Gloeobacter violaceus PCC 7421: one gene and its partner. The protein of the gene in region 2 interacts with the protein of the main gene of each other region in a pairwise test. Links are inferred from orthologs where the notes say so. Each region holds a gene or a part of one and is shown on either strand. Other genes may lie near its edges.

The links.
Region 1: the proteins of uvrA (region 2) and uvrB interact in binary tests that used the Escherichia coli proteins (3 or more experiments, as listed by UniProt). The link is inferred for Gloeobacter violaceus PCC 7421 from one-to-one orthologs.

The regions. Positions count from the first base shown.
Region 1 is NC_005125.1:1,975,537-1,980,157, forward strand. What follows is about bases 655-3,566. They hold uvrB (excinuclease ABC subunit UvrB), read right to left. Parts: upstream 3,176-3,566; coding sequence 1,133-3,175; downstream 655-1,132. Other genes in these bases: GLL_RS09605 (chemotaxis protein CheB), read right to left, coding at 655-830; GLL_RS09615 (hypothetical protein), read left to right, coding at 3,320-3,517. In the rest of the region: more of GLL_RS09605, read right to left, coding at 1-654; GLL_RS09620 (segregation/condensation protein A), read left to right, coding at 3,577-4,302; SMC-Scp complex subunit ScpB, read left to right, coding at 4,253-4,621. UniProt on the Escherichia coli protein: The UvrABC repair system catalyzes the recognition and processing of DNA lesions. A damage recognition complex composed of 2 UvrA and 2 UvrB subunits scans DNA for abnormalities.
Region 2 is NC_005125.1:4,450,498-4,455,744, reverse strand. Bases 1,078-4,615 are described here. They hold uvrA (excinuclease ABC subunit UvrA), read right to left. Parts: upstream 4,224-4,615; coding sequence 1,278-4,223; downstream 1,078-1,277. Other genes in these bases: GLL_RS21810 (O-antigen ligase family protein), read right to left, coding at 1,078-1,221. Also shown: more of GLL_RS21810, read right to left, coding at 1-1,077; GLL_RS21800 (hypothetical protein), read left to right, coding at 4,623-5,247. UniProt on the Escherichia coli protein: The UvrABC repair system catalyzes the recognition and processing of DNA lesions. UvrA is an ATPase and a DNA-binding protein. A damage recognition complex composed of 2 UvrA and 2 UvrB subunits scans DNA for abnormalities.

The DNA of each region.
Region 1 (4,621 bases), 2.5 Mb from region 2 along the record:
ACTTCCTCCGGGTGGTCTTGAAGGTGGCGAACGAATTCCTGCGGGCTTTCGATCTGGTGCAGCGCCATGCGCCTTTGCAAGCGCCGCTCAAAGGTCGGGCGCTTGTACTGGCCGAAGTCCACCCCGGTGGCGGCGCGCAGCAGCGCGATGGCGGCACTCCTGGCCTCCTCGGCGCCGGGCGGGGTGGGCGGGGCGGTGGCGGCCGGGGGGGCGATGTAGGGATGACGGCCGACCGCGGCCAACCGCACCGCGATCTCCCGGGGCGGCAGGACAAAATCCAGCAGCCCTGTTGCCGCGGCATTGTGGGGCATGCTCGGAAACCGGGCCGATTGCTCGTCCTGGGCGAAAGCGAGGCCGCCCGCCGCCTTGATCGCCTTGAGCCCTTGCGCACCGTCGCCGTCCGCTCCCGAAAGCACCACACCGATCGCCCGGTTGCCCCAGTCTGCAGCCAGCGAATGAAAAAAGGAGTCGATGGGCATAAACTGCCCGTCGGTCTTGCGGCGCTGCGAGAGGGTGAGCACGCCGCTGGTAATCGCCATCTGCCGGTCGGGCGGGATCACGTAGACATGGTTTGGCTCCACGACCGTGCCGTTGTGCACCTGGACAACGTCCATGCCGGTTGTTTTATCCAGGATCTCAACCAGCAAGCTCGGCTGGTCGGCTTTGAGGTGCTGGATCAACACGAACGCCATGCCGGTATCGGTTGGCAAGGCACCCAAAAACTGTGTGAAAGCTTCGAGCCCCCCTGCCGAGGCCCCGACGGCAACTATCGCAAAAGAACCTAACGACAAAGAGAATGAATCGGCTCCCCCCCCGGAATCTATCGCCATTGCAAGCTTCCCGCCTCGCTCGCTGCTTCGGCCGAAGTGCTTTCCCTTCCTGCGGGAAAGTTCAGCGGTAACTCCGGATTGACACACAACACGACATTCAGCACGAGTCAATACGAACAAAGACTTGTATCTAAAATAGCTGGGAAGCGGTGCGTAAGCACCGCTTCCCAGCTATTCTCTGTCTTAAGGCATAGAAGTCATGGGGAAGCGCGCCCGCGAGGGAACGCTACCGACCCGGCACGGGCTGGAAAGCGCTCAGCAACACAGATGCAGCAAGTACCCCCCGAAAATTGATGGCCTCGTTACTTGCCCAAAAGCCGCTCGCGCAGCTTATGGATTTTATCGCGGTACTCGGCGGCTTTCTCGAACTCCAGCTTCTTGGCCGCATCGCGCATCTGGATCTCCAGCTGCGACACCAGTTCGGGAATATCGGCCAGGGCCACTTCCGCCGGGGCGGCGGCGGCAGCTTCGAGTTCCTGCTGGTTGAGGCGGCGGGAAACTGCCAGATAGTCGAGGATGCTGTTGGCATCCAGGCGCTTGACGATGGGTTGGGGGGTGAGGCCGTGCGCTGCGTTGTAGGCCCTCTGGATCTGGCGGCGCCGCTCGGTCTCGCTGATCGCTTTGTCCATCGAGGCGGTGAGGCGGTCGGCGTACATGATCACCTGTCCGCGCACATGGCGCGCCGCCCGGCCAATCGTCTGAATCAGCGAGCGCTCGGCGCGCAGGAACCCTTCTTTATCAGCGTCCAGAATCGCCACCAGCGACACTTCGGGCAAATCGAGCCCTTCTCTAAGTAAGTTGACGCCGATGAGCACGTCAAAATCGCCCTGGCGCAGAGCCTGCAAAATCTCGATGCGCTCGATGGCCTGAATTTCTGAGTGCAAATAGCGCACTTTAACCCCCCGCTCTTGGAAGTACTCGGTGAGATCCTCGGCCATGCGCTTGGTGAGGGTGGTGACCAATACCCGCTCGCGGCGGGCGACCCGATCGTGAATTTCGTGGAGCAAGTCGTCCACCTGACCTGCCACCGGCCGCACAAAGACCTCGGGGTCGAGCACGCCGGTGGGCCGGATAATCTGCTCGGCGACGTGCTCCCCTGCCATGCGGCCGGTCTCGGGGTCGCGACCGCCGCCCGAGAGTTCGACTTCCCAATCGCCCGGGGTGGCCGAGACGAAGATGGCCTGGCGGACTTTATCCCAGAATTCGGGCGCTTTGAGCGGGCGGTTGTCGGCGGCCGAAGGGAGCCTGAAACCGTGATCGATGAGCACTTTTTTGCGCTGGGCGTCGCCGTTGTACATGCCGCGGATCTGGGGGATGGTGACGTGGGATTCGTCGACCACCAACAGCCAGTCCTGCGGAAAATAATCGATGAGGCAAGAGGGCGCTTCACCCGGCCGGCGGGCGGCGAGGTGGCGCGAATAATTTTCGACGCCGTTGCAGTAACCCACCTCGCGCAGCATCTCCAGGTCGTAGCGGGTGCGCTGCTTGATGCGCTGGGCCTCCAGCAGCTTGTTTTCGCCCTCCAGTTCGGCCACGCGCGCCTCCAGTTCCTGTTCGATGGCGATGCAGGCCTGCTCCAGCTGCTCCTCAGGTGTCACAAAGTGCTTGGCCGGGTAGATGTTGAGGCTGTTGACCGAGCGGACCACCTCGCCTGTGACCGGGTCGAGCCAGCGCACCGCCTCGACTTCGTCGCCAAAAAATTCGACCCGGATGATCCGATCCTCGTAGGCGGGACCGATCTCGACCACATCGCCGCGCACTCTGAAGCGGCCGCGGCCCAGATCGATGTCGTTGCGCTCGTACTGTACCGTGACCAACTGGCGCAGCAACTCGCGCTGATCAATGTTCGATCCGACTTTGAGGGGAATGGCGGCGCGCAGGTACTCCTCGGGCATACCCAGGCCGTAAATGCAGCTGACGGAGGCCACCACAATCACGTCGCGCCGCTCGAAGAGCGAGCGGGTGGCCGAATGGCGCAGCATGTCGATTTCGTCGTTGATGCTCGCCGATTTTTCGATATAGGTGTCGGTCTGGGGGATGTACGCTTCGGGCTGGTAGTAGTCGTAATAAGAAACAAAGTATTCGACAGCATTGTCGGGAAAAAATTCGCGCAATTCGTTGCAAAGCTGGGCGGCGAGGGTCTTGTTGTGGGCCAGGACCAGGGTCGGTTTACCGACCTTTTCGATCACATTGGCGATCGTGAAGGTCTTGCCGGTGCCAGTCGCCCCCAACAACGTCTGAAAAGTGACACCGCCCAGCGCTCCGGCACTGAGCTGGGCAATCGCCCGGGGCTGGTCCCCGGTCGGCCGGTATGGGGCCGAGACTACGAAGCGGTCGTCGGTCATTGCGTGTCCAAAAGTTCACAACCTGTTTCCTATTGTAGCCTCTGCCGCCCCCGGCCGTCCGGATCGGCGGCGGCCGTTTCCATCGCCCCCGCTTCGTGTTACCGTTTTGGGTGCTGAATCTACCCGACGGGCGCCTGGGCCGGTATGAGCAATGTGTTGGACCGCCTCTTCCAGCAGGCGGTGCGCAAGTTAAAAACCAAAGGCTTCACCGTCGAAGCGGACGACAGCAATCCTTTATATTTCGCCGTACTGCGCGCGAATGGATTTCCAGTCGATTCGCCCTCGGGAAGCTGGCAGTTTTCGAAGATGGACGTCATCCAATTTTCTGAGCGCGAACTCTAGAGATCGGCACGGGGTTTTGCGGGTGCTATTCTTGATGGCAATCGGCCCTGGCACTCCGTATGCCCAAAGACGCGATCGGTATATTGATAGACCTGGCCCGGCGGGGTGAAATCGATCCGTGGGATATCGACGTGGTGCAGTTGACCGATCGCTTCTTGCAATCGCTCGGCAGCCTCGACGTTTCGGACCTGCCCCGCTCGGGCCAGGCGCTTTTTTATGCTTCGGTGCTGGTGCACATGAAGGCGGAGATCCTCGAAGGATCGATGCAATCGCCCGATCCGCTCGACGTGCCGGAGGATGAAGAAGAGGCGCTGTCGCACCCACTGGGCCCCAACGGACCGGCGGTGGCCCTCGAGCGCCTGATCCGCCGCCGTCCGGCGGTGCCTGCGATGGTCGATCGGCCCCTGACCCTCAATGATCTGATTGCCCATCTGCGCGAAGTCGAGCAAATGGAGGGCCACCAGGCCCAAAAGCGCACCGCCGAGCGCCGCCCACCCCTCAAAGGTCCGATGGTGCGCACCATGGAGCAAGTCGAGCATCTGGCCCACCAGGAGAACCTCGAAGCGATCGTGACCGGATTGTGGGCGGTGCTCACCACCAAAGGCGTCACCGCCTTCGAAAAATTGTTAGAACACTACCGGGATCGCGTGGGAGCGTTTCTGGGTTTGCTGTTTCTGGCGCACCGCGACCGGGTGGTGCTCGCCCAAGCCGAATTTTACAGAGACATCGAGATCTATGCCGTCGACGAATCTCAAGACCCGCCTGGAGGCGGTGCTCTACCTTAAAGCGCGTCCGCTGAACCTTGAACAGCTCAGCCGCTACGCGGAGTGCGATCGGGACGATTGCCGCGAGGCGTTGCTTGAGCTGCTCGAGGATTATGCCGGCCGCGACAGCGCCCTGGAGATTGCCGACACCGCCACAGGCTACGCCCTGCAACTGAGACCGCCCCTGCAAGATCTCATCCAGCGGCTGGTGCCCGCCGACCTGGGGGTGGGCGCCCAGCGCACCCTGGCGCTCATCGCCCTCAAAGGTCCCCTCCCCCAGAGCGAATTGGTGGAGTTGCGCGGTTCGGGGGCCTACGATCAGGTGCGCGACCTGGTCGGC
Region 2 (5,247 bases):
GTTCACCCAGAAGAAGACGTGCAGAAATTCGTAGCCGATGAACATATTGAGCACAATCCCGATAGCGCCCAACAGCAGAGCAAGCAGGCGCTCCCGCTGCTCGTCGTCCATAAGCGCCAGTGCCCGGAAAAAGTTGCCGAACAAGCGCGCAAGCATTGCCACGACCAGCCCGAAGCCGATCAAGCCGGTCTCTGCAAAAATCTTCAGAAAATCGAAGTTGGGATAGTAAGTCTTCGGCAGAAAATCCTTGTTGCCCATGGCCACATAACCGACGAACGGTCCGTACTGCCCGGCACCGATCCCCGTGAACAAATTCGCAAGAATAATCGACACCAGATTGCCTGCGTTCGAGGCACGCTCGACGACCGCGCCGCTCACCAATAGATCGTCAAAGGTATCGCTAAAGGTAGGAAGTGTAGCGATGTAGTAGCCCAGAGGCGGAAGCAGCACCGCGGCCCCCAAGACAATGCCCACCCGAAAGCGCTGGTAGACCCAGAACAGATAGAGTAACACCAGCAAAATTGAGACGATCGAAAATTTGGATTGAGAGATGGCCAGGGCCGCCGCTCCCAACAGAGCAATCGGCCAAAAACGCCCGATATAGCGTCTTGTAAGCATCAATAGCAGCGGCGTCAAAAAGACGATTGCAAACTGCTGCGGTTCGGCAGTAGTCCCCGCCAACCGGGGCAGCGCACCGCCGGTTTCCCATACTCCCAGGTAACCGCCGAAGGGGTGGGCAAGCACTTCGTTGTCCGTCGTAAAACCCTGGAAATAGAGAAATAGGAAACCATAGGCCGCCGCGATTGAAAGACCTCCTGAAAGCAACAGCAGCCGAATGAGCGTATTCTCAATTTGCGAATGGCGGCGCAGGGTGAAATAGACCACATAGGCCGAGGCAAACGAGGCAAGATATTTTGCTATATCCGAAGCGAACAGGGGCAGATCGAAGTAGGCGTTGAACACGTCCGGATTGCCCAAAAATCGCAACAAAAAGTCCACGCCCAGATAGACCACAAACAACACCACAGCCCCCAGGTATCCCCGGGCGAGCCGCCCCGGCCCGGGAGCGACATTGAACAGCAGTGCCGCAAGCACAACCACCAGCCCGAGCCAGCCCACCAGGCGCTGAATCGGCAGCACCACCCCCAACACGTCCTCGGGAATCCGCAGCCACACGAAGCAGTAGAGTGCCGCCAGCAGACAGCCAACCGTTCTGAGCATCCGAATCATCTTCAAGCTGGGCTCAGAATAGCAAATATCTCGCTGCTGGCTGCGTCCTATTGCTGGGCCGCCTCCGAGCCGACCAGAATCCCTGGCGCGTGCTCCAGCACGCGGCGCAGAAATTGGCCGGTGTAGGAATCTTCAACCCCCGCCACCTGCTCCGGGGTGCCGGTGGCCACGATCTGGCCGCCCTTGCGGCCCCCTTCCGGACCGAGGTCGATAATCCAGTCGCACACGCGCAGCATATCCAGATTGTGTTCGATGACGACCACGGTATTGCCGGTATCCACCAGCTTCACGAGCACGTCGAGCAATTTGTGCACGTCGTAAAATGATAGACCCGTGCTCGGTTCGTCGAGCAGATACAGCGTCTTGCCCGTCGAGCGGCGCGACAGTTCGGTGGCCAGTTTGATGCGCTGCGCTTCGCCCCCCGAGAGGGTCGGGGCGGGCTGTCCGAGGCGAATGTAGTCGAGCCCCACCTGCCGGAGCGTCTCCAGCTTGTTGATCGCCTTGGGGATGTTCTCAAAAAACTGGCAGGCTTCCTCGACGGTCATCTCCAAGACATCGGCGATCGTTTTGTTTTTGTATTTGACCTGGAGGGTCTCGCGGTTGTAGCGCTTGCCCTTGCAGACATCGCACTGCACATAGACATCGGGCAGAAAGTTCATGGCGATGACGTTGACGCCTTCGCCCTTGCACGCCTCGCACCGCCCGCCCTTGACGTTAAAGGAGAAGCGGCCCGGCTCGTAGCCGCGAGCCTTCGCTTCGATGGTCATCGAAAAGATTTCGCGAATGGCGTCGAAAGCCCCGGTGTAGGTGGCCGGATTCGAGCGCGGCGTGCGGCCGATGGGCGACTGGTCGATGACGATCACCTTGTCGAGGTGGGCGACGCCCTCGACCGCTTCGACGCCCACCGGCCGGGGGCTGGTGCGGCCGAAGTGGTGCTTGAGGTAGGGGTAGAGAATTTCGTTGATGAGCGTCGATTTGCCGGAGCCGGACACACCGGTGACACAGACGAATTTGCCCAACGGAATTTCGACGTCGACCGAGCGCAAATTGTTGCGCGACGCGCCCCGCATGGAAAGGCTCAGACCGTTGCCGCAGCGGCGGGCGGCGGGGGTCTCGATGCGCCGCCTGCCCGAGAGGTACGCGCCGGTGATCGACTCGGGGCAAGTCACGATGTCCTCGACGGTTCCCTGGGCCACCACCCGGCCGCCATGGACTCCGGCACCGGGGCCGATGTCGATTAAATGATCGGCGGCGCGCATCGTATCCTCGTCGTGCTCGACGACCAGAAGCGTGTTGTCCAGGGAGCGCAGCCTGAATAGCGTGCGCAACAGCCGCTCGTTGTCGCGCTGGTGCAGGCCGATCGACGGTTCGTCCAGCACGTAGAGCACCCCGGTAAGCCCCGAGCCGATCTGGGTGGCGAGGCGGATGCGCTGGGCTTCGCCCCCCGAAAGCGTGTTGGCCGAGCGATCGAGGGTGAGGTATTCGAGGCCGACATCGACCAGAAACTGCAGCCGGGCGCGAATTTCCCGCAATACCTCGTGGGCGATGCGCGCCTGCCGCTCGCTGAGGGTGAGCGTGTCGAGCATTCCCAGACAGGTGTCGATGGGCACCGAGGTAAATTCCAGAATCGAACGGCCCGCAATTTTGACTGCCGTCACCTGGGGCTTGAGGCGGGTGCCTTTGCACTCGGCGCAGGGCTGGGAGACGATGTACTGCTCAAGCTTGAGCTTGACCCGGTCGGAGGTGGCCTCCGCCAGACGGCGCTTGAGCCCCGGGATCACCCCTTCAAACTTGGTGAAGTAGCCGCGGGTGTTGTTGTAGAACGACTCGGCGTCCACGAACACCCGCTCCTCCGATCCGTAGAGGATCGTCTGCCGCTGGGTGCGGGTCAGCAGATGCCACGGGGAGGCGGGGGAGAAACCGAGTTGCTTGCCCAGGCTCTTGAGCAATTCGCCGTAGTAGGGATTGCTCGACTCCGCCCAGGGCAAAACGGCCTCGCTCACCGGTTTGGCCGGGTCGGGCACCACCAGATCCGGGGAGAATTCTTGGATGGCTCCCAAGCCGTGACAACTCGGGCAGGCGCCGTAGGGCGAGTTGAACGAGAACATCCGCGGCGAGAGTTCCTCCATCACCGAGCCGTGTACCGGGCAGGCGTAGTTGGCGGAGAAGACCATTTCGATGCCCACTTCGCTCTCGCTGTCGTGCAGGCCGTGGTGTCGGGAAATTTCCACCAGGCGCGCACGCTCCTCGTCGTCGCGCGGCAACAGTTCGACGACGACCGTCCCCTCGGCACGCTCGAGGGCGGTGGCGAGCGAATCGGCCAGCCGCTCGGCGATCCCCTCGCGCCGCACCAGCCGATCGACGACGATCTCGACGGTGTGGCTTTGATTTTTTTCAAGCTCGATCTTTTCGCCCAGTTCGTGGACGCGCCCGTCGACGCGCACCCGCACAAAACCCTCCGAAGCGAGGGCCGAAAGCAGCTTGGCGTGGGTGCCTTTTTTGCCGCGCACGACCGGAGCGAGCAATTGAAAGCGCGTGCCCTCCGGCAACTCGAGCACCTGATCGACAATCTGCTCAATGGTCTGCGGCTCGATGGGCAGACCGCACACCGGACAAAAGGGCTTGCCAGCCCGCCCGAACAAGAGGCGCAAATAATCGTAAATCTCGGTGACCGTGCCCACCGTCGAGCGTGGGTTGTGGGAGGTCGATTTTTGGTCGATGGAGATGGCGGGGCTCAGCCCGTCGATGTGATCGACGTCGGGCTTGTCGAGTTGGCCCAAAAACTGGCGGGCGTAGGCCGAGAGCGATTCGACATAGCGGCGCTGCCCCTCGGCGAAGATCGTGTCGAAAGCCAGCGAAGACTTGCCTGAGCCTGATACCCCTGTTATCACCACCAGCTGGTTGCGGGGAATCTTTAGGGAAATGTTTTTGAGGTTGTGCTGGCGTGCCCCCTGGACGTGAATGCAGTCTCTGCCGCCGTTGCCGTTCATCATCCCTTGCGCCCTGGTTGCAAAAATCTGAACAACGCTACCCAATGGTATCCGCCGCCGAAGCCGATGACAGAACCGGGCGTGCCGTCCAATGTACCACGGACATGGACGGATATTCACGAGCGCTGCTGTGCTTTCGATCGGCCGTTTCCGAGTAAAGGCGCGCGGGGCTCCCGATGGCCTGCCAAGGGCAGATTCGGCAGCCAATCCCACCGCCGCGGACCGCACCGTGCATCAAAAGCGCCGATTATCTCGGCGAATTCGGCAAGTTAGCCGAGCTACTTTGCTTGACTTCTTTGCCAGATGTCCTAGACTATCAAGGCGTTAGTAGTTTTACGAAGTTCACATATGCCTATAAAACACGCACCCTCTTGGCTCGACACGCACCTTGCGAAAACCTGGTTGAAGTGGTCCCTTGGCGTGTGCATCCCGCTGGCGGCAGCGGCCCTAATTCCGGCGACATCGGCGCTTTGGTCCCAGCCGGTTGCCGGACAGACCACCGAAGAAGACGTGATCGTCTCCGGCCCCGATAGCCGTCTGTTTGATCCGGAGTTCGACCAGGACGAAAACCGCTTCGTTTGGTCTGGCAACGACGGCAAAGTTTGGATTGGCAAAATCGATCCGGTAACGGGCAACTTCGATCCGCCCTCGGGCAAGTTTCGCCTCGTGGCAGAGGACGCCGCGCGTACTCTCGAGGTCGGCAATGGTCCAGAATGGGTCTACTCCAGTGTCGGCGATCAAATCACCTACACGGCCCTCGATGCCAACGATGTGCGCTTTCTGGCCAAGGCCAAGTGGGACGGCAGCAAGTGGGTGCCGTCTTTTCTGGAGGATGGCAAAAATGGCTTTGGACCGATCGGCAGCCTCGATAAGGGTGACCCGAAGCCGCGGATTTCTTTTCCCAAAGTAGTCAACAACGGTTCGGCCCTGATTCTTAAGTGGCGCGATCTTGACAATGCCGAGACCGAGGAGCGGGTGCCGGGCGAGCAGGTGCAGGGGTTGCGCTGGGTGCCCGGCAAGCGCCAGC